DNA from 4 places in the Rhizobium sp. ZK1 genome. Region 4 is predicted to be linked to each of the others. Evidence: predicted binding sites of a transcription regulator. Region 4 holds the regulator's gene; each other region holds the start of a gene.

Region 1 (4,548 bases), 1.6 Mb from region 4:
TCGGCGGCCTGCCGGAGCGCATGAAGATGCAGCTCGTCGAGCCGCTGCGCGAACTCTTCAAGGATGAAGTACGCACGCTCGGCAAGGAACTCGGCCTGCCGGACAGCTTTATCGGCCGCCATCCCTTCCCGGGTCCAGGCCTTGCCATCCGCTGCCCAGGCGGCATCACCCGCGAGAAGCTCGAGATCCTGCGTGAGGCCGATGCGATTTATCTCGACGAGATCCGCAAGGCCGGTCTCTATGACGCGATCTGGCAGGCTTTCGCCGTGCTGCTGCCCGTCCAGACCGTCGGCGTCATGGGCGACGGCCGCACCTACGAATTCGTCTGCGCGCTCCGCGCCGTGACCTCCGTCGACGGCATGACGGCGGATTTCTACCATTACGACATGGAATTCCTCGGCCGCGCCGCCACCCGCATCATCAACGAAGTCCGCGGTATCAACCGCGTGGTCTACGATGTGACGAGCAAACCGCCGGGCACGATCGAGTGGGAGTGAGGGGGGCGCGCTATCATTTCGATGAATTTGGCGATCTCAATTTTGATATAGGTTGATTTCTATCGAGAGATCAGTGAGCCAATTCGAAAAATCCTCGATCACGAAGTAAAGACGCCGTAAATCCAGGCACTCCGTAGCAATTCGAATGGAGCCATCCAGCTCGGTCCAATATCGGAAGGTTATCGAAGGCGGGTAGATAGAAGTCAGTTCAACTGCGCGCCCGAGCATATGCTCCAGCATTTGGCATCGCTAATCAAAATTGCTGGTGGCGTTTCGAAACGCTTCAACAAGCAATGCAAAAGTTCAATTTCCTCTTCATCACTTGCAGACATCATCACACACCAAAGGTCACTGACTATTTTTATCGTAGACGCGTTGCCACAAAATATAGCCACGCCAGGCTGCTGAGTGATTTTAACGCCCTAAAGTTCGGTAAGCACCGCGGCTCGCTGCCACTGGTCGGCTAAGAATTGCACCCCAAAAAAATCAACCTCGGAAAGCAAGGAAAAACAGCGCCACGCAAGGTTGCTGTTTGACCTTTTCATCTCATCACTGCGAAAGCCGCTGTTCCTTAAAGCCCGAGACGGGCCTCTCCCAGGGATGACCGCCGTCAACTCATCAACCCGAGGTAATCGATGCCAATCATTACATTTGCGAATACGAAAGGGGGCGCCGGCAAGACGACGGTCGCTCTCGTTCTTGCCACAGAACTGCCTCGCCGTGGCCATCGCGTTTCCGTTCTGGATGCCGATCCGCAGCAGTGGGCCAGCCGCTGGCACCGTCTGTCCGGTGAAGCAGCCGAATTCGCCGTGATCTCCAATGTCGCGGAAGATACGATCGAACAGCAGATCAAGGACCTAAAGAAGCGCGGCGGTTATATCATCGTCGACCTGCCGGCCGGCATGAGCCCATTGATGGCGAAGGCCATCGGCTTTTCCGATCATGTCATGGTTCCGGTGCAGGGCTGCGCCATGGATGCCGTCGGCGGCGCGCAGGTGCTGGAAATCATGAAGCAGCTTGCTTCCCAGCACGATATCCGCATCCCGCATTCGGTCGTCCTGACCCGCATCAGCTCGATCATCACCACGCGTGCGCTCCTGGCCGTCAAGGGACTGCTAGCGCAGCAGCAGGTGAACGTCATCGATACGGCACTGATCGAACGCGCCGCCTACCGCGACATGTTCGTCTCCGGCGGCAGCCTCTATACGATGGATCCTGCACGCGTCAGCAACCTCGACAAGGCGCAGGGCAATGCTCGTCTTTTGGCAGAGGACATTCTTCGTCTCGTGCCGCCAAAGTCCGCGCGCGCCAAGTCTTCGAAGAAGGCAACTGACGTCGTCAAGAGCGCGGCTTAAGACGCCATTCCCCGTTCATTCGATGCCTGCAAGCGGCTGCCTTTCGGTAGCCGTTTCTGTTTCGAGCATAACTTCTGCGATAAATGTTCTTGTTTTGTTCTTTACAAACAGATCGACTTCGGTAAGCTCCTTCTTGTGCAACAAGGAGGCGGGCGATGCAGTCCGTAGTTCAAATGCCTCACTTTCCACTCGATCCGAATGGCTCAGATCCCCGGAAGAAATCCACGCCCGTCGGGGAACGTCACCACCGGCTATTCTTCATGCTTCGCCCGACCATCGAAGCGGCTTGCGAAGCGCTGGAGATCGCTCAAGCCTATCGCAACGCCCACTCACTGACCGGACCTCCCCGGCCCCGCGAGTTGCTTCATGTCACGCTGAATGGTATCGGCGCCTACCGCAGGCTGCCGCAGGATATCGTGTTCGGCGCAGAACAGGTTGCTGCGACAGTGCGCGCCCGGCCGTTCGATCTCGTGCTCGATGAGGTCATGAGCTTCAGCCATCCAGGCGAGCCGCAGGCCTTCGTCATCTGCAGCAGGCAGGAAAACGAGGCGCTGCTAGATCTTCGTCGCCAGATCCAGGAGGGCTTATACGAGGCTGGATTACCCTATAACCTCGGCGGCCACCTGACGCCGCACATGACACTCCTCTACGATCGCAAGACCGTTCTGCCTGAAAAGCTTAACCGGCCAGTGCAGTGGAATATCCGGGAGTTCCTGCTGATCCACAGTATCTATGGAAAGAGCGAGCACAAGGTCGTCGGCCGTTGGCCGCTGCTCGGCTGAGTCGCGCTTGCGCCTTGGAGGGGGATTCGCATAAGACTCCCCACCCAATACGAAATGCGGAGCAAGACAGTGGACGTTTCAGAGGTCATCATCCCCGGCGATACTCCCGGCGTCGAATGGCGGTTGCCAGTCATGCGTTTCAAGGGAAATGATCCTGCCGCGCCCAAGGTCTATATCCAGGCCGCACTGCATGCGAACGAACTGCCGGGAACGGCGCTGGCGCATTTCCTCTGCGGCAAGTTACGGGAGGCCGAAAGCGAAGGGCGGATCACCGGTGATATCACGCTCGTGCCTCAGGCAAACCCGATCGGAGCGGCACAATCGCATTTCGGCGAACTGCAAGGCCGGTTCGATCTCGGTTCGAGGACCAATTTCAACCGCGACTTTCCGCTGATCTCCGTCCGTGACCAGCCAGAACTCATTGACGAGCTTGATAAATATCCGGCTGCCGATCGGCTGAAGCGGGAGCTGATCCATATGGCGCTCGACGCCGATCTTGTGATCGACCTGCATTGCGACGATGAATCGCTGCAATATGCCTATATCGACGAAGCTTTCTGGCCAGAGGCGGCGGATCTTGCGAGCGCGCTCGATATGGAAGCGGTACTGCTTTCGGATGGTGAGAGCTCAGCCTTCGAAGAAGCGGTTAGCTTCGCCTGGAAATATGAGGTGCCGGGCGAGCGCAAAGCAAGGCTTCCGGGCAAGCTTTCCGTGACGGTGGAACTGCGCGGCCGGCGCGATGTCTATCCTGGCATGGCCGACAAAGACGCCGAAGGTCTTCTGCAGTTCCTAATCGGGCGCGGTGTTGTCAGCGGCAAAGCGGCCGGAGATGCTTCCTTCTCCGGGCCGGCCGTGCCGCTCGACAATGTCGAGATTGTTCGCGCGCCGCAGGGCGGCACCGTGCTGTTTCACCGCAATATCGGCGAGCGTGTTTCGGAAGGAGAGCTTCTGGCCACGATCGTCACCCGCCCGGGCTTTGCCGAAGGCGATATCGATATCCGCGCGCCACAGGACGGGCTGCTGCTCACCCGCACGTCCGATCGGCTCGTACGCCGGCGTGGCGACCTGATGAAGATCGCGGCCGACCGACCGAGCAAGGCAACGCGAAAGGCCGGTACGCTGGAAGACTGACCGGCGTTCTTTTCCACATGCGCATGTAAGGCGCCGCGCAACTGTCACACAGGCTTCAAAAAAATCCGCCAAGCCGTGGCAGACATGTTGCGAAGGAGCTTTCATGCCGCATTACGACATTGCGATCGTCGGCGCGGGTATTGTCGGGCTGGCGCATGCGTTGGCGGCGGCAAAGCGCGGCAAACGGGTCGTCGTTATCGACCGCGACGCACAGGCAAATGGCGCCTCGGTGCGCAATTTCGGCTTTGTGACGGTGACCGGCCAGCAGGCCGGCGACTGCTGGGACAAGGCACGCCGGGCCCGTGATATCTGGGCCGAGATTGTCGACGATGCCGGCATCGACGTTCTGCAACGCGGGCTTTTGCTCGCGGCAAGGCTCGACGAATCCGAAGCCGTGATCGACGCCTTCCTGCGCACACCGATGGGCGAAGGCTGCGAAAGGCTGACGCTCGACGAGGCGCGGCGGCTTGTGCCGGCGCTGCGGCAGGAAGCGAGCCGCTTCACGCTCTACAGCCCGCATGAACTGCGCGTCGAATCCCGCACGGCCATTCCGCTGCTCGCCCGCTATCTCCAAGTCAAATATGGCATCGACTTCCGCCGCTCGACAGCGGTGAACGCCGTGGAACCGCCACGGATCGAGACTTCAACCGGTGTGATCGAAGCGGAGATCGTGGTCGTCTGCCCCGGCGACGATTTCAAGAGCCTGTTTGCTGACCGGATTGCTGCCTATAACGTCACGCGCTGCAAGCTGCAGATGATGCGTATCGTGCCGGCTCAGCGGGT
Region 2 (4,548 bases), 280 kb from region 4:
CATCCGACAGCAGCGACAGGCCACGCTCCAGCGTCTTGCGGAAGCGGTTTTCCTCGAGCTTCAGCGTTTCGGAGATCAGCGCCTCGGCGCGCACCAGTTCCGGATAGGCGCGACCCATCTGCTGCACCAGAGTCGGCAGCAGCTTGTAGATCAGCGGTTCCTTGGCGCCGAGAAGCTGCGCATGGCGCATGGCGCGGCGCATGATACGGCGCAGCACGTAGCCGCGGCCCTCATTCGACGGCAGCACGCCATCGGCGATCAGGAAGGCCGACGAGCGAAGGTGGTCGGCGATGACGCGATGGCTTGCGGAACCTTCAGCCTTTACGCCCATCGTATCTTCGATGGCGCCGATCAGGGTGCGGAACAGGTCGGTGTCGAAGACGCTCTGGACGCCCTGCAGAACGGCGGCCATGCGCTCCAGACCCATGCCTGTATCGATAGACGGACGCGGCAGCGGGTTGCGCACGCCGGGCTCGGTCTGTTCGAACTGCATGAAGACGAGGTTCCAGAATTCCAGGAACCGGTCGCCATCTTCTTCCGGCGAGCCGGGAGGGCCGCCCCAGATATTCTCGCCCTGGTCGATGAAGATTTCCGAGCACGGACCGCAGGGGCCGGTATCGCCCATCTGCCAGAAATTGTCCGACGTCGGGATGCGGATGATCTTGTCGTCGGAGAAACCGGCGATCTTCTTCCAGAGCGTCGCAGCCTCTTCATCTTCGGAATAGACGGTTACCAGCAGGCGATTCTTCGGCAGGTCGAAACCTTCGGTGACGAGCTTCCAGGCAAGCTCGATCGCATTCTCCTTGAAATAGTCGCCGAAGGAGAAGTTGCCGAGCATTTCGAAGAATGTCAGGTGGCGCGCGGTATAGCCGACATTGTCGAGGTCGTTATGCTTGCCGCCGGCGCGCACGCACTTCTGCGAGGTGGTCGCCGTCGAATAGGGACGCTTTTCGAGACCGGTGAAAACGTTCTTGAACTGCACCATGCCGGCATTGGTGAACATCAGCGTCGGATCGTTGCGCGGCACGAGCGGGCTCGATGGAACGATCTCGTGGCCGTTCTTCTTGAAGTAGTCGAGGAAGGTCGACCGGATATCGTTTACACCGCTCATTTCATGCCCTTCGATGCTGCCTGCAGGCAGGTAAAATTAAATCCATCGGCTTTTATCGTTCGACCTAGCCACTGTCCAGCAAACAAACAAAACCGGCCGCATTCTCGTTGGGGAATGCGGCCGGCAGGAAATCTGCTTCAACAGTAGAGGCGAAAATTACATATCGCCATCACCTGCATCGTCACCGGCGTCAGGTCCGCCATTCTGCAGGAAGCGGTCGGCGATCAGGCCGGCATTCTGGCGAAGCGCCGTTTCGATCTCGCGGGCGAGATCCGGATTGTCGCGCAGAAAAGTCTTGGCGTTTTCGCGGCCCTGGCCGAGGCGCTGGCTGTTGTAGGAGAACCAGGCGCCCGATTTCTCGACGATGCCGGCCTTGACGCCGAGATCGACGAGTTCGCCGGTCTTGGAGACGCCTTCGCCATACATGATGTCGAATTCGACCTGCTTGAAGGGAGGCGCCATCTTGTTCTTGACGACCTTGACGCGCGTCTGGTTGCCGATCACCTCTTCGCGTTCCTTGACCTGGCCGATGCGGCGGATGTCGAGACGGACGGAGGCGTAGAACTTGAGCGCGTTACCGCCGGTCGTCGTTTCCGGCGAACCGAACATGACGCCGATCTTCATGCGGATCTGGTTGATGAAGATCACCATCGTATTCGATTTGGAGATCGAAGCCGTCAGCTTGCGCAGCGCCTGGCTCATCAGACGGGCCTGCATGCCCGGCAGGTTGTCGCCCATTTCGCCTTCGATTTCGGCGCGCGGCGTCAGCGCTGCAACCGAGTCGACGACGAGCACGTCGATGGCGCCGGAGCGCACCAGCGTATCGGTGATTTCAAGCGCCTGTTCGCCGGTGTCCGGCTGGGAGATCAAAAGGTTCTGCAGGTCGACGCCGAGCTTGCGGGCATAGACCGGATCGAGCGCATGTTCGGCATCGACGAAGGCGCAGATGCCGCCCTTCTTCTGCGCTTCGGCAATGGTCTGCAGCGCGAGCGTCGTCTTACCGGAGCTTTCCGGACCGTAGATCTCGATGATACGACCCTTCGGCAGACCGCCGATGCCGAGAGCGATATCGAGGCTGAGCGAACCCGTGGAAACCGTTTCGATCTCGACGATGTTCTCGTTCGAGCCGAGTTTCATGATCGAGCCCTTGCCGAACGACCGCTCGATCTGTGAGAGTGCCGCTTCGAGCGCCTTGCTTTTGTCCACCGATTTGTCCTCTACGAGCCGCAATGAATTCTGAGACATTCGATCCACCTTTAGGTTATTGACGCTGCTCAAGCAATGTCGCCGCTGATGTGAAGTTTGTACCCCATTTGTTCTTATTTCGCAATGGGGTTGCAAATAATTGAAAGAAAAAGGTAAAACGGCCCGTGTTCTATTTTTGTTTTATCGATGCAAAGCAACGGCTTAATGCGTTTCGGCAAGTGAATGCGGCAGCTTTGCCCACCATTCGATTCGCTTGGGGAGTGCAGAAATGAGCCGCAAGATTCTCGTCCTCGGCGGCGCCCATATCGATCGCCGCGGCCGCATTGCCGGAGAGACGGCGCCTGGTGCCAGCAACCCCGGAACATGGTTCGAGGAACCGGGCGGCGGTGGCTTCAATGCGGCGCGTAATCTCGCCCGACTCGGTTTCGACGTAACGATGATTTCGCCACGCGGCGGTGACCCGATCGGCGAGATGGTGAGCGAGGCGGCCGACTTTGCCGGCATCAACGACCGCCCCTTCGTGTTCCTCGATCGCAAGACGCCGAGCTATACGGCGATCATCGAGAAGGACGGCAACCTCGTCATCGCGCTGGCGGATATGGACCTCTACCGCTTCTTCGCGCCGCGGCGGCTCTCGATCCGCTGGGTGCGCGACGCCTTCGCCGCCACCGATTTCATCCTCTTCGATGCCAACCTGCCGGAGGAAACGGCAGTGGCGATCGTCGCAAAGGCAAAGGCACTCGGCAAGCCGGTCGCGGCAATCGCCATTTCGCCGGCCAAGGTCGTGCGCCTCCTGCCCTGCCTCGATGGCATCGACTATCTCTTCCTCAATGAGGCCGAGGCTGCGGCCCTTGTCGGTGACCGTCCGGAAGACGCGACCGCCTGGCCGTCCCTGCTCGGTGACATCGGCATTGGTGGTGCGGTCGTCACCCGCGGTCAGCGCGAACTCGTCGCCTTCAAGGATGGACGTGCGTTTGTCCTTCAGCCACCGATTTCGGACATTGTCGCCGATGTCACCGGCGCGGGAGATTCGCTGGCAGCCGGCACGCTCTCTGCGCTCATGCGTGGCCTGCCGCTCGAAGAGGCGGTCCGTCATGGCGCGGCGGCGGCAGCATTGACCGTGCAATCATCGCATGCCGTGAACGAAAATCTTTCGCCGGAACTGCTCCGAGACATGCTTTCGCTTGTCCCGGCGGCGAGAATTCTGCATTGAAGCCGCTAAATCGATAAACGGATACGGATCATGACCAAACCCATCTCGCCCCTGCTGCCGATCTCCTACTCGAAGGAAGTGGCCGCAGCCAAGCAGCGCGGCGCCCCGATCGTGGCGCTCGAATCGACCATCATCACCCATGGCATGCCCTATCCCGGCAATATCGAAATGGCGCGCAGCGTCGAAGCGATCATCCGCGATCAGGGTGCCGTTCCCGCGACCATCGCCGTTATCCACGGCACGCTGCATATCGGCCTCGAAGCTGCAGAGCTGGAGCAGCTCGCCCAGGCCAAGGACGTGATGAAGATCTCGCGCGCCGATATCGCCTTCGCGATCGCCGAACGCCGCACCGGTGCGACCACCGTTGCCGCTACGATGATCGCGGCAGCTCGCGCCGGCATCAGGGTCTTCGCGACCGGCGGTATTGGCGGCGTGCATCGTGGCGCCGAAGAAACATTCGATATCTCCGCCGACCTCGAAGAGCTCGCCCGCACCGGCGTCATCGTCGTCTGCGCCGGCGCCAAGGCGATCCTCGATATTCCGAAGACGCTGGAAGTGCTGGAAACCCGCGGCGTGCCCGTCGTCACCTATGAAAGCGATGAATTCCCCGCCTTCTGGTCGCGCTCCTCAGGCATCCGCAGCCCTCTGACCCTGAACAGCCCGGCCGCGATCGCCAATTTCCAGACAACCCGCGAGCAGCTTGGCATCGAAGGCGGCATGCTGATCGCCAATCCTGTCCCGGAAGCCGACGAAATCGCCCGCGAGGAAATGGAGATCTATATCGAGCGCGCGCTCGACAGCGCCGAGCGCGACGAAATCACCGGCAAGGCGGTAACGCCTTACCTGCTGAGCACGATCTTCGACCTGACGGACGGCCAGAGCCTGAAGACCAATATTGCGCTTGTGGAGAACAATGCGCGCCTGGCGGCGGAGATTGCCGTGGCGCTTGGCGAGTGATTTTTGATGGGGCGGGCTGGTCCCGCCCTATTTTTGGGCTGTGCGTTTGGCCACTGCCTGC
Region 3 (4,548 bases), 1.2 Mb from region 4:
GGATATCGGCGTGGCGCACCGAAGCCGTCGTGATCCGCGACTTGTCGAGATTGGCGCGCGCCACGCTCAGCATGTCGCGGCTGGCGTCGACGCCGATTGCACGGCGATAGCGACCGGCCAGAAGCTCCAGCATGCGACCGGTGCCGGTGCCGAGGTCGAGCAGGGAATCGATCGGGTTGGCGCCGAGCAGCTTGATGACGGCTGCATCCACCTCTTCGTCAGCGGCGTGCAGACGGCGAAGTTCGTCCCATTCGGCGGCGTTGCGGCTGAAATAGGCCTGTGCCCGCTCGGCGCGCTGCCGCTTGACGGTGGCAAGGCGCTCACCGTCACGCTGGACGACGGGGTCGTTTTCGGAGACATGCTTCAGCAGCGCTCGCACCAGCGCGGCTGCCTTGCCTTCGTGCGCCAGGCGGAAGTAGGCCCAGGCACCTTCCTGATAGCGGTCGATCAGTTCCGCCTCGCCAAGCAGCTTCAGGTGCCGGGAGATGCGGGGTTGGGATTGACCGAGAATTTCCGTAAGATCTGTGACGGTAAGATCCCCCGCCGCCAGTAGCGCGAGGAGCCGCAGGCGCGTCGGTTCGCCGGCCGCCTTCAAGACGTCCACCAGCGCATCCAGTCCAAGCCTTAAGGGTTCGCTCATATCCTACCCAATCAAGATATAAAGATATCTTTATGTGATTTGGATAGCGGAGGCAAGCGGCATTTCACCGATTTGCGAAATTGCCTGTATCGATAACGACAGCAGACATTAAAAAAGCCCCGGACCAACCGGGGCTTCGAAATGCACGAAAAACCGATTAGCGGGTCAGACGCTTGTGAGCCTGGCTGCCGGGATTGAGGGCGTCGGGGCCAAGACGGCGGATCTTGTCCTGTTCATAATCCTCGAAGTTGCCTTCGAACCACTCGACATGGCCGTCGCCTTCAAACGCGAGAATATGCGTGGCCAGACGGTCGAGGAACATGCGATCGTGGCTGATGATAATGGCGCAGCCGGCAAATGCTTCCAGCGCGCTTTCCAGAGCACCAAGCGTTTCCGTATCGAGGTCGTTGGTCGGTTCGTCGAGCAGCAGAACGTTGCCGCCGGCCTTCAACATCTTGGCAAGGTGAACGCGGTTGCGCTGACCACCCGAAAGATTGCCGACCTTCTGCTGCTGATCGCCGCCCTTGAAGTTGAAGGCGCCGCAATAGGCGCGCGAGTTCATGTCGAACTTGCCAAGCTTGATGACTTCGGCGCCGCCGGAGATTTCTTCCCAGACGGTCTTGTTGCCATCAAGCGCATCGCGGCTCTGGTCGACATAACCGAGATGCACGGTCTCGCCGATGCGGATCGAACCACTGTCGGGCTTTTCCTGGCCGGTGATCATCTTGAACAGCGTCGTCTTGCCGGCGCCGTTCGGGCCGATAATGCCGACGATGCCGCCCGGCGGCAGCTTGATCGACAGATCGTTGATCAGCGTGCGGCCCTCGAAGCCCTTGGTGATACCGTCCATCTCGATGACCACCTGACCGAGGCGCTCGCTGACCGGGATAATGATCTGCGCGTCGCCCGGACGCTGTTTCTCGGCGGCCTCGACCAGTTGCTCGTAAGACTTGATACGCGCCTTGGACTTGGCCTGACGGGCCTTCGGGCTGGAGGCGATCCATTCCTGTTCGCGGCTGATGGCCTTCTGGCGACCCGCCTCTTCGCGGTTTTCCTGCAGCATGCGCTTGGCCTTCGCCTGCAGGTAGGCCGAGTAGTTGCCTTCGTAAGGAATGCCGCGGCCGCGGTCGAGTTCGAGGATCCAGCCGGTGACGTTATCCAGGAAGTAGCGATCGTGGGTGATCATCATTACGGCGCCCGGATAGTCGCGCAGATGCTTTTCGAGCCAGGCGATGGTTTCGGCGTCAAGATGGTTGGTCGGTTCGTCGAGCAGCAGCAGGTCCGGCTGCGACAGAAGCAGGCGGCAGAGCGCGATACGGCGGCGCTCACCGCCCGACAGCGTCGTGACATCCGCGTCGCGCGGCGGGCAGCGCAGGGCTTCCATCGCCATCTCGACCTGGCTTTCCAGATCCCAGAGGTTCTGGCTGTCAATGATATCCTGGAGCTTCGCACCCTCTTCCGCCGTCTCGTCGGAATAGTTCATCATCAATTCGTTGTAGCGATCGACGATCGCCGTCTTGGAGGCAACACCTTCCATGACGTTCTCGAACACCGTCTTGCTGGGGTCGAGTTTCGGTTCCTGCTCCAGATAGCCGACCGTCGCGCCTTCGGCGAGCCAGGCTTCCCCGGTGTATTCCTTGTCCTGGCCGGCAATGATGCGCAGCACGGTGGACTTACCGGCACCGTTCGGACCCAGGATACCGATCTTGGCATCGGGATAAAAGGAAAGATGGATATTCTCGAGGATCTTCTTATTGCCATAGGCCTTGTTGAGGCCGGACATATGATAGATGAACTGGCGTGCCATGCTGGGATGCTCCGGGCGGAAACTTGAAATCGTGGCCGCTATGTAGGCGAAACCACGCCCGCGGGCAACGCCGAAACCCTGTTTCGTCAGGATTTCGGCATGTTTCCATCAGAAGCCGGCGGCATCCACAAGGCCTTCATCGCAGCCGAAGGACGTCTGCCCTGCCCCTTGGATGAGGCCGCCGAGGCCCTTCTCCTTCGCTTGCGCCGAAACGGCATCCTGCGAAAGCCCGATCGTCAGCTCGCTGATCACTCTGATATTGCCGACGCGGCGGCAGCTCATTTTCACGCGGTCGCTGGCACCGGCCCCAAAGCTCTTGTCGAAAGCCGCCTTGATCGCATCGGATTTCAGCGTCTTGCCGACGTTGGCGGCGAAGAGATCGCGCACGGCCGAAGCATTGAGATCGCCCATCAGGTGAATGGCGGTGGCGAAATATTCGTCGGCGCTCATCTTCGTGCAAGTGCCGTGCTTGATCCACTCATGCCGCTCGAGCCCCGATTGCGTGCCGGGCATCGCCTTGTCGAGCGCGCTCTTCGTCTCGGCCGAAAGGCTCACTGTCGGCAGGTTCGTCCACTGGCCGTCCTTGTCGGCGGCTTTCTGGTCGGCGGGTACGCCGCAATAGTCCTTCCGCATCGGCCACAGACCGTGGAGAGAAAAGTTGGTGGCGTCATAACGCTCGCCGCCCTGGCTGGCGCATTCGGCCTTCTTCTGGTTGGTCTGGCAGAATGCCGGTTGCCAGCTTGCCGCAAGGATGAAACGCGTGCGCCCGCTTTCTTGCGCGGATACGGGTCCGACTGACGACAGCGAAAGGAAGAGAATGGAAACCGAAAGGAAAAACTTACCCATTGATAGCCCCGACAAAGAACAATACAGGAACAAACAAGCATGAAGCCGAAAATTGCGCAACCCTGAATCGCAGCAAAATCGCGCTTTCTCATGTATGAGGAGAACCGCAATATTGCATTTGTCCTGCGATCTGGTCTTTTGGGCGCGGGAGGAATGCATGTTTTCCGAGACATTGCCGGCTTCAGAATGCCGGGGCTTCGCTTGCGTGCCATCACCAGCCTGCAGAGGGCCAGGCGCACGCTATCCTGATGATTTCACACGGGCTTGCCGAACATTCCCGCCGTTACCGGCGCCTTGCCGAGGCCATGGCGGCAAGAGGTTATCATGTCTATGCGCATGACCATCGCGGCCACGGCGAGACAAGCGCGCCCGATGCACCGCTCGGCCGCTTCGCGAGACGGGGCGGCATAGAGCGCGTCATCAACGATATCGCCGCCGTGCATGACTTTGCCACGCCCCGCCACCCCGGCCTGCCCGTCATCCTCCTCGGCCATTCGATGGGCGGCCTGATCGCCCTCAATGCCGCCGCCGATCTCCCCGGCCGTTTCGCAGCCCTTGCCGTCTGGAATTCGAATTTTGCGGTTGGACTTTCCGGCCGCGTTGCGCAGGCGATCCTGCTTGCCGAACGCATGCTCAAAGGCTCGGATGTGCCAAGCGACATGCTGCCGAGGCTGACATTTTCCGCCTGGGGCAAATCCATTCCCAACCACCGAACGGAATTCGACTGGCTGTCGCACGATCCGGCCGAGGTCAATGCCTATATCGCCGATCCGCTCTGCGGCTTCGGCCCCTCGGTATCGCTCTGGCTCGATATCTTCGCCCTCACCTTCCGCGGCATCGAGAAGGAGCGGCTCGAGAGGCTGCCGAAAGACCTGCCGATCCATCTGGTCGGCGGCGGTCAGGACCCGGCAACCATCAATGGAAAAGCCGTCCTCTCGCTGTCAAAGCGTTTAAGAAGTCAGGGCTTTTCCCGTATCAGGACGGAGATATATCAGGACATGCGACATGAAACGCTGAACGAGATCGGCGCGCAAACGGCAATTGCGGATTTCGCCGGCTGGTGCGACGCGGCGATCCGCGCGGTCCCGAGCGAAAGGATCTGAGATGACGAGCACGAGTTCCATACGCCATCCCGCCGCCTCCGAGGTGACGTTTGGCCTGCTTTTTATGTTCTTGTCGGTGATGATCTCGCCGCTGATCGACATCTTCTCGAAGCTCGCGACCGCGACGATCTCGTCCACCGAAGTCGCTGGCT
Region 4 (4,548 bases):
CCTGGTTTCTGGCAGTTTCGGATTTTCCGGTCGTCTCGCTTGGTCTCTGCCTGTTTGTCCTCCTCCTTGCCGTTGCGCTCTGCGGATATGGCCGGACGCAATTGCGGGCGACGCTGCTTGCTCTGCTTCTCTTTGCCGGTGGAATGCTTTCGGCACAGGTCGAAACATGGCGGGCGCGGACCTTGATCCTGGATTCCGCCGTAACGACAACGGTGACCGGCCGCATCGAGCGTCGCGAAGGCGATGGAAGAGGGCGCTGGCGCTATATTCTTGCTGTTACCGGAACGGATGCTCCTGAGATCAAGCGTCCACCCAAGCGCATTTCCGTCCTGGTCCGGGGCGCCACGCAGCCCTTTGAGCTTGGTGACGTCATCGAGGGCAGGGCACGTCTCACGCCTCCGGCGGGACCGGCACTTCCCCACCTCAACGATTTTGCTTTCAGCGCCTATTTCGATGGCATTGGTGCCAACGGCTTTTTCTATGGTGCGCCGAAAAAGGCTGCGTCGCAGCCGCAGCAGGCGGGCTCGTTCGGTGAGGCGACCCTGGAATGGCTCTATCGGCTCAGGAGCGGCATCGGCGATCGAATCCGCTCCGTCCTGCCGGGTGATACCGGCGCCTTTGCTGCTTCACTTGTCACCGATGAGAGACGGGCGATCTCGGATGAAACGACCGAGGCGCTACGGCAATCCGGCCTTGCCCACATCATCGCGATCTCCGGTCTCAATATGGCGCTCTCCGCCGGCATCTTCTTTGTCGGCCTGCGGGTCATCCTCAGTCTTTTTCCCGCCATTGCCCAGGCATGGCCGACCAAGAAAATCGCGGCGGCCGGCGCGCTCGCTGCGGTGACGGCTTATTATCTGATCTCGGGTTTTGCCGTCTCCGCCGAACGCGCTTTCATCATGATGGCGATCATGCTGGTTGCCGTCTTCTTTGACCGGCCGTCGATCAGCCTTAGAAACGTGGCGCTGTCCGCGCTCCTAATCCTCGCAGTCTCGCCATCGGAGGTGCTGGGGCCGAGTTTCCAGATGTCCTTTGCCGCAACGCTTGCCCTGGTCGCCGGTTACGACCTCTGGAAAGTGCGTCCGATGCGGGAGAATGCCTTTGCCAAGCTGCCGATCCTCAAACCTGTCCTCATGATTGGCAGCTTCTTCGGCGGCATTTTCCTGACGTCGCTCATCGGCGGTTTCTCGACCGCGCTGTTTTCGATCGAGCATTTTCACCGGCTGACTGCCTACGGCCTGCCGGCAAATCTCGCGGCCATGCCTGTCATTTCCTTCATCGTCATGCCTGCCGGGATGCTGGCGATGCTGCTGATGCCTTTTGGCCTCGATGGCCCGATGTGGCAGGTCGCAGGCTTCGGGCTCGATCTGGTGATAAAAATCGCAAAGACGGTATCGAGCTGGGGCGGCAATATCGATGTGGGCCGTTTGCCCGGCTGGTACTTCCCGACAGCCGTCTTCGGGTTTCTGCTGCTAACCTTGCTCAGAACCAGACTGCGGCACGCCGGAACAGCAATCGTTGCGGTTTCCACGCTTGCCGTCGCGTTGCTTCCGGTCGAGGCGATGCCCGACATCACCATCGCCGAAGATGGCGGCCTGGTTGCTGTTGTCGATGGAGAGGCGATAGCTTCGAATCGCGAAAAGCCTCCTGCCTTCATCTTCGAACAATGGCAGCGGGCGCTTGCCATGGAAGAGCATCGAAAGCCGTTCATGCTCCAGGCTGTCAATGTCCCCGCTGCGCCTGAAGGCAAACGGCTGCAGCTGTCACGGGATCAGCAGGACGAAGCCAGAGCAGCAATGAGACATGCCGCAGCAAGCTCGCCATCGCGCTTCTCCTGCCAGAAGGGCGCCTGGTGCACTACCTTGCTCGGGAATGGAAAGAAACTGACGATCATCGACAATGCAGCCTATCTCGGGCCGGCCTGCGATACGGCCGATATCGTCGTTACCCCTGTCCGTTTGCCGTTTGACCATTGTCGCTCCGGCGCATTGCTCTTTACTGGCGAGACACTACGCAGAACAGGCTCCGTCGAACTTCGTTTTACCGATAAGGGAACTGAGATCACAACTGCATTCGACACGTTGCGACGGCCCTGGATGCGCCACCGTGCCTATGACTGGCGCAGCGACAGTTTCGCAGACGCCAGTACGTCACCGGTCAGTGATAGCGGCGAATGAGGCCGACGAGCTTGCCCTGGACCTTGACGCGATCCGGCGGGAAGATGCGCGTCTCATAAGCGGGGTTTGCTGCTTCGAGTGCAATCGATGCACCCTTGCGGCGAAAACGCTTGAGCGTCGCTTCCTCCTCGTCGACGAGTGCCACGACAATATCACCGGGATTGGCGGTGCTGCCGTTGCGGATGATGACCGTGTCGCCATCGAAGATGCCGGCTTCGATCATCGAGTCGCCACGAACCTCGAGCGCATAATGCTCACCCGAGCCCAGCATGTCGGCGGGAACATTGATGTCGTGCGTATTGTTCTGGATTGCCGAGATCGGCACGCCGGCGGCGATGCGCCCCATGACCGGCACAGAAATCGAATTGCCGTTGTCGGCAGCAGGTGCAGGCTTTGCCGGAGCGGGAGCCAACGGCTGAGGCTTTCCGAGGCTGCCCTCGATGACGCTCGGCGAAAAGCCGCGCCGAGGCTGCAGGCTTGGGCTGTAGGCTTCCGGCAACTTGATGACTTCGAGCGCGCGTGCCCGGTTCGGAAGCCGGCGAATGAAGCCGCGTTCCTCGAGCGCCGTGATCAGCCGGTGAATACCGGATTTCGAGGCCAGATCCAGCGCATCCTTCATCTCATCGAAAGACGGCGGAACGCCTGACTCCTTCATCCTTTCGTGAATGAAAAGAAGGAGTTCCTGTTGTTTGCGCGTGAGCATGGCGTCTAACCCCAGTCTTGAAACAAATCCAGAACGGACACTATATGTTCCATATGTGTTCCGCAAGTGGCTAAATTTTCGTAAAACTTCTGTTCATTCTGCTGAGAATTTTATTTTTATCTGCGGAAAGCCTGCCCGGCCTTGCTTCGTAGCGCCTGCTGAAGCACATCATCCTGGTGATGCTGGAGAGTAGCTGATGACCCAGGATATGCTTCCGATCGATCATCTCGTTTTGCCGGTTACCGATATCGAGCTTGCCCGCGAAAGGCTGGGCAAGCTCGGTTTCACCGTCGCGCCCGATGCCCGCCATCCCTTCGGCACTGAAAATGCCTGTGTTTTCTTTACCGATAAAACCTACCTTGAGCCATTGGGTGTCGCGAGTGTGGAGGAGAGCGAGGAGACGGCGCGTGAGGGCAATGTGTTCACTGCCCGCAATCAGGCTTTCCGTTTCCGCTGCGGCAGCGAGGGACTGTCCGCCATCGCCTTTGTGACAGCGGATGCGAAGCACGAACACGCTCGATTCGTGAAGAGTGGCATCAGTGCAGGTTCTGTGCTGCAGTTCGAACGTTCCGTGAAAATGCCTGACGGTGCAGAAAGTGTTGCCGGCTTCCGGCTCGCTTTCGCTGGTGACCTCCGGGCACCGGATTTTTTTCTCTTCGCTGTCGAGCGCATCAACCCGCTTCCGGCCGACCGCAGCGCGCTGGAGATCCATGCCAATGGCGTGACAGGCATTGCCGAGATCGCGCTCGCGGCGCCCGAGCCGACAGCTTTCGGCGAGTTCGTTCGCGCGGCGGCAAAAGCCGCTTCTGCGGATGTCACGAGTTTCGGGCTGGAGGTGCCGACCGGAAACGCAAAGATCAGCCTGATGACCCCAGAGGGGCTGGAGGCCTATTTCGATCTGGCGACGCCGGATAGCGATCGCGGCCTGCGCGGCCGGGCGATCCTCTTTGCGGTTGCTGATCTGGCCGTGACAGAAGCGCATTTGGCTGCTAACGGGGTGACCTATACACGCAAGGCCAACCGTATTCTTGTGAAGCCCGCGCCCGGTCAGGGCACGCTCTTCGCCTTCGAGGAAACACCATGAGCTCCAATACCAATGCAGAGGTCCGGATCGGCGAGGGCGCTGGCCAGGTTCTGTTTTCCAATTCTGCCAAGCTTTCGCTCATCGCTGGTCCGTGCCAGATGGAAAGCCGCGAGCATGCCTTCATGGTCGGCGGCACGCTGAAGGAGCTGTGCGACAAGCTCGGTATCGGCCTCGTCTACAAGACCTCCTATGACAAGGCAAACCGCACCTCGATTTCCGCCAAGCGCGGTATCGGCCTCGAAAAGGCGATGGAGGTTTTCGACGACCTCAAGAAAGAATTCGGCTTTCCTGTCCTGACGGATGTTCATACGGCAGAACAATGCGCCATTGTCGCTGAAACCGTCGACGTGCTGCAGATCCCGGCCTTCCTCTGCCGCCAGACGGATCTTCTCGTTGCCGCCGCCAAGACCGGCCGCGTCGTCAACGTCAAGAAAGGCCAGTTCCTCGCGCCCTGGGACATGAAGAATGTCCTCGGCAAGCTGAATGCCAGCGGCAATCCGAATATATTGCTTTGCGAGCGCGGTGTTTCCTTCGGCTACAACACGCTGGTCTCCGACATGCGTTCCCTGCCGATCATGGCGGCG

What was found. The regulator LexA, encoded in region 4, represses DNA repair genes until DNA is damaged. The targets are predictions, from matches to a motif close to TGTTCNNNNTGTGTTCNG.
Region 1: a site for LexA is predicted at 1,937-1,954, ahead of ACK9YZ_RS22310 (2'-5' RNA ligase family protein). Genes of this name have one in related genera too.
Region 2: a site for LexA is predicted at 2,483-2,500, ahead of recA (recombinase RecA). Genes of this name have one in related genera too.
Region 3: a site for LexA is predicted at 3,308-3,325, ahead of ACK9YZ_RS13850 (ribonuclease T2 family protein). Genes of this name have one in related genera too.

The regions. Positions count from the first base shown of each region.
Region 1 covers NZ_CP180586.1:4,434,610-4,439,157, reverse strand. The annotation lists gene guaA (glutamine-hydrolyzing GMP synthase) at 1-497, shown strand, start outside; gene ACK9YZ_RS22315 (AAA family ATPase) at 1,133-1,852, shown strand; gene ACK9YZ_RS22310 (2'-5' RNA ligase family protein) at 2,008-2,634, shown strand; gene ACK9YZ_RS22305 (succinylglutamate desuccinylase/aspartoacylase family protein) at 2,704-3,765, shown strand; gene ACK9YZ_RS22300 (TIGR03364 family FAD-dependent oxidoreductase) at 3,869-4,548, shown strand, end outside.
Region 2 covers NZ_CP180586.1:1,778,911-1,783,458, forward strand. The annotation lists gene alaS (alanine--tRNA ligase) at 1-1,111, opposite strand, end outside; gene recA (recombinase RecA) at 1,268-2,356, opposite strand; gene ACK9YZ_RS09165 (carbohydrate kinase family protein) at 2,586-3,530, shown strand; gene ACK9YZ_RS09170 (pseudouridine-5'-phosphate glycosidase) at 3,561-4,487, shown strand.
Region 3 covers NZ_CP180586.1:2,677,644-2,682,191, forward strand. The annotation lists gene ACK9YZ_RS13840 (ArsR/SmtB family transcription factor) at 1-640, opposite strand, end outside; gene ettA (energy-dependent translational throttle protein EttA) at 798-2,447, opposite strand; gene ACK9YZ_RS13850 (ribonuclease T2 family protein) at 2,556-3,293, opposite strand; partial or broken gene ACK9YZ_RS13855 (alpha/beta fold hydrolase) at 3,451-4,396, shown strand; gene ACK9YZ_RS13860 (DMT family transporter) at 4,398-4,548, shown strand, end outside.
Region 4 covers NZ_CP180586.1:1,500,744-1,505,291, forward strand. The annotation lists gene ACK9YZ_RS07795 (ComEC/Rec2 family competence protein) at 1-2,177, shown strand, start outside; gene lexA (transcriptional repressor LexA) at 2,158-2,880, opposite strand; gene ACK9YZ_RS07805 (VOC family protein) at 3,077-3,964, shown strand; gene kdsA (3-deoxy-8-phosphooctulonate synthase) at 3,961-4,548, shown strand, end outside.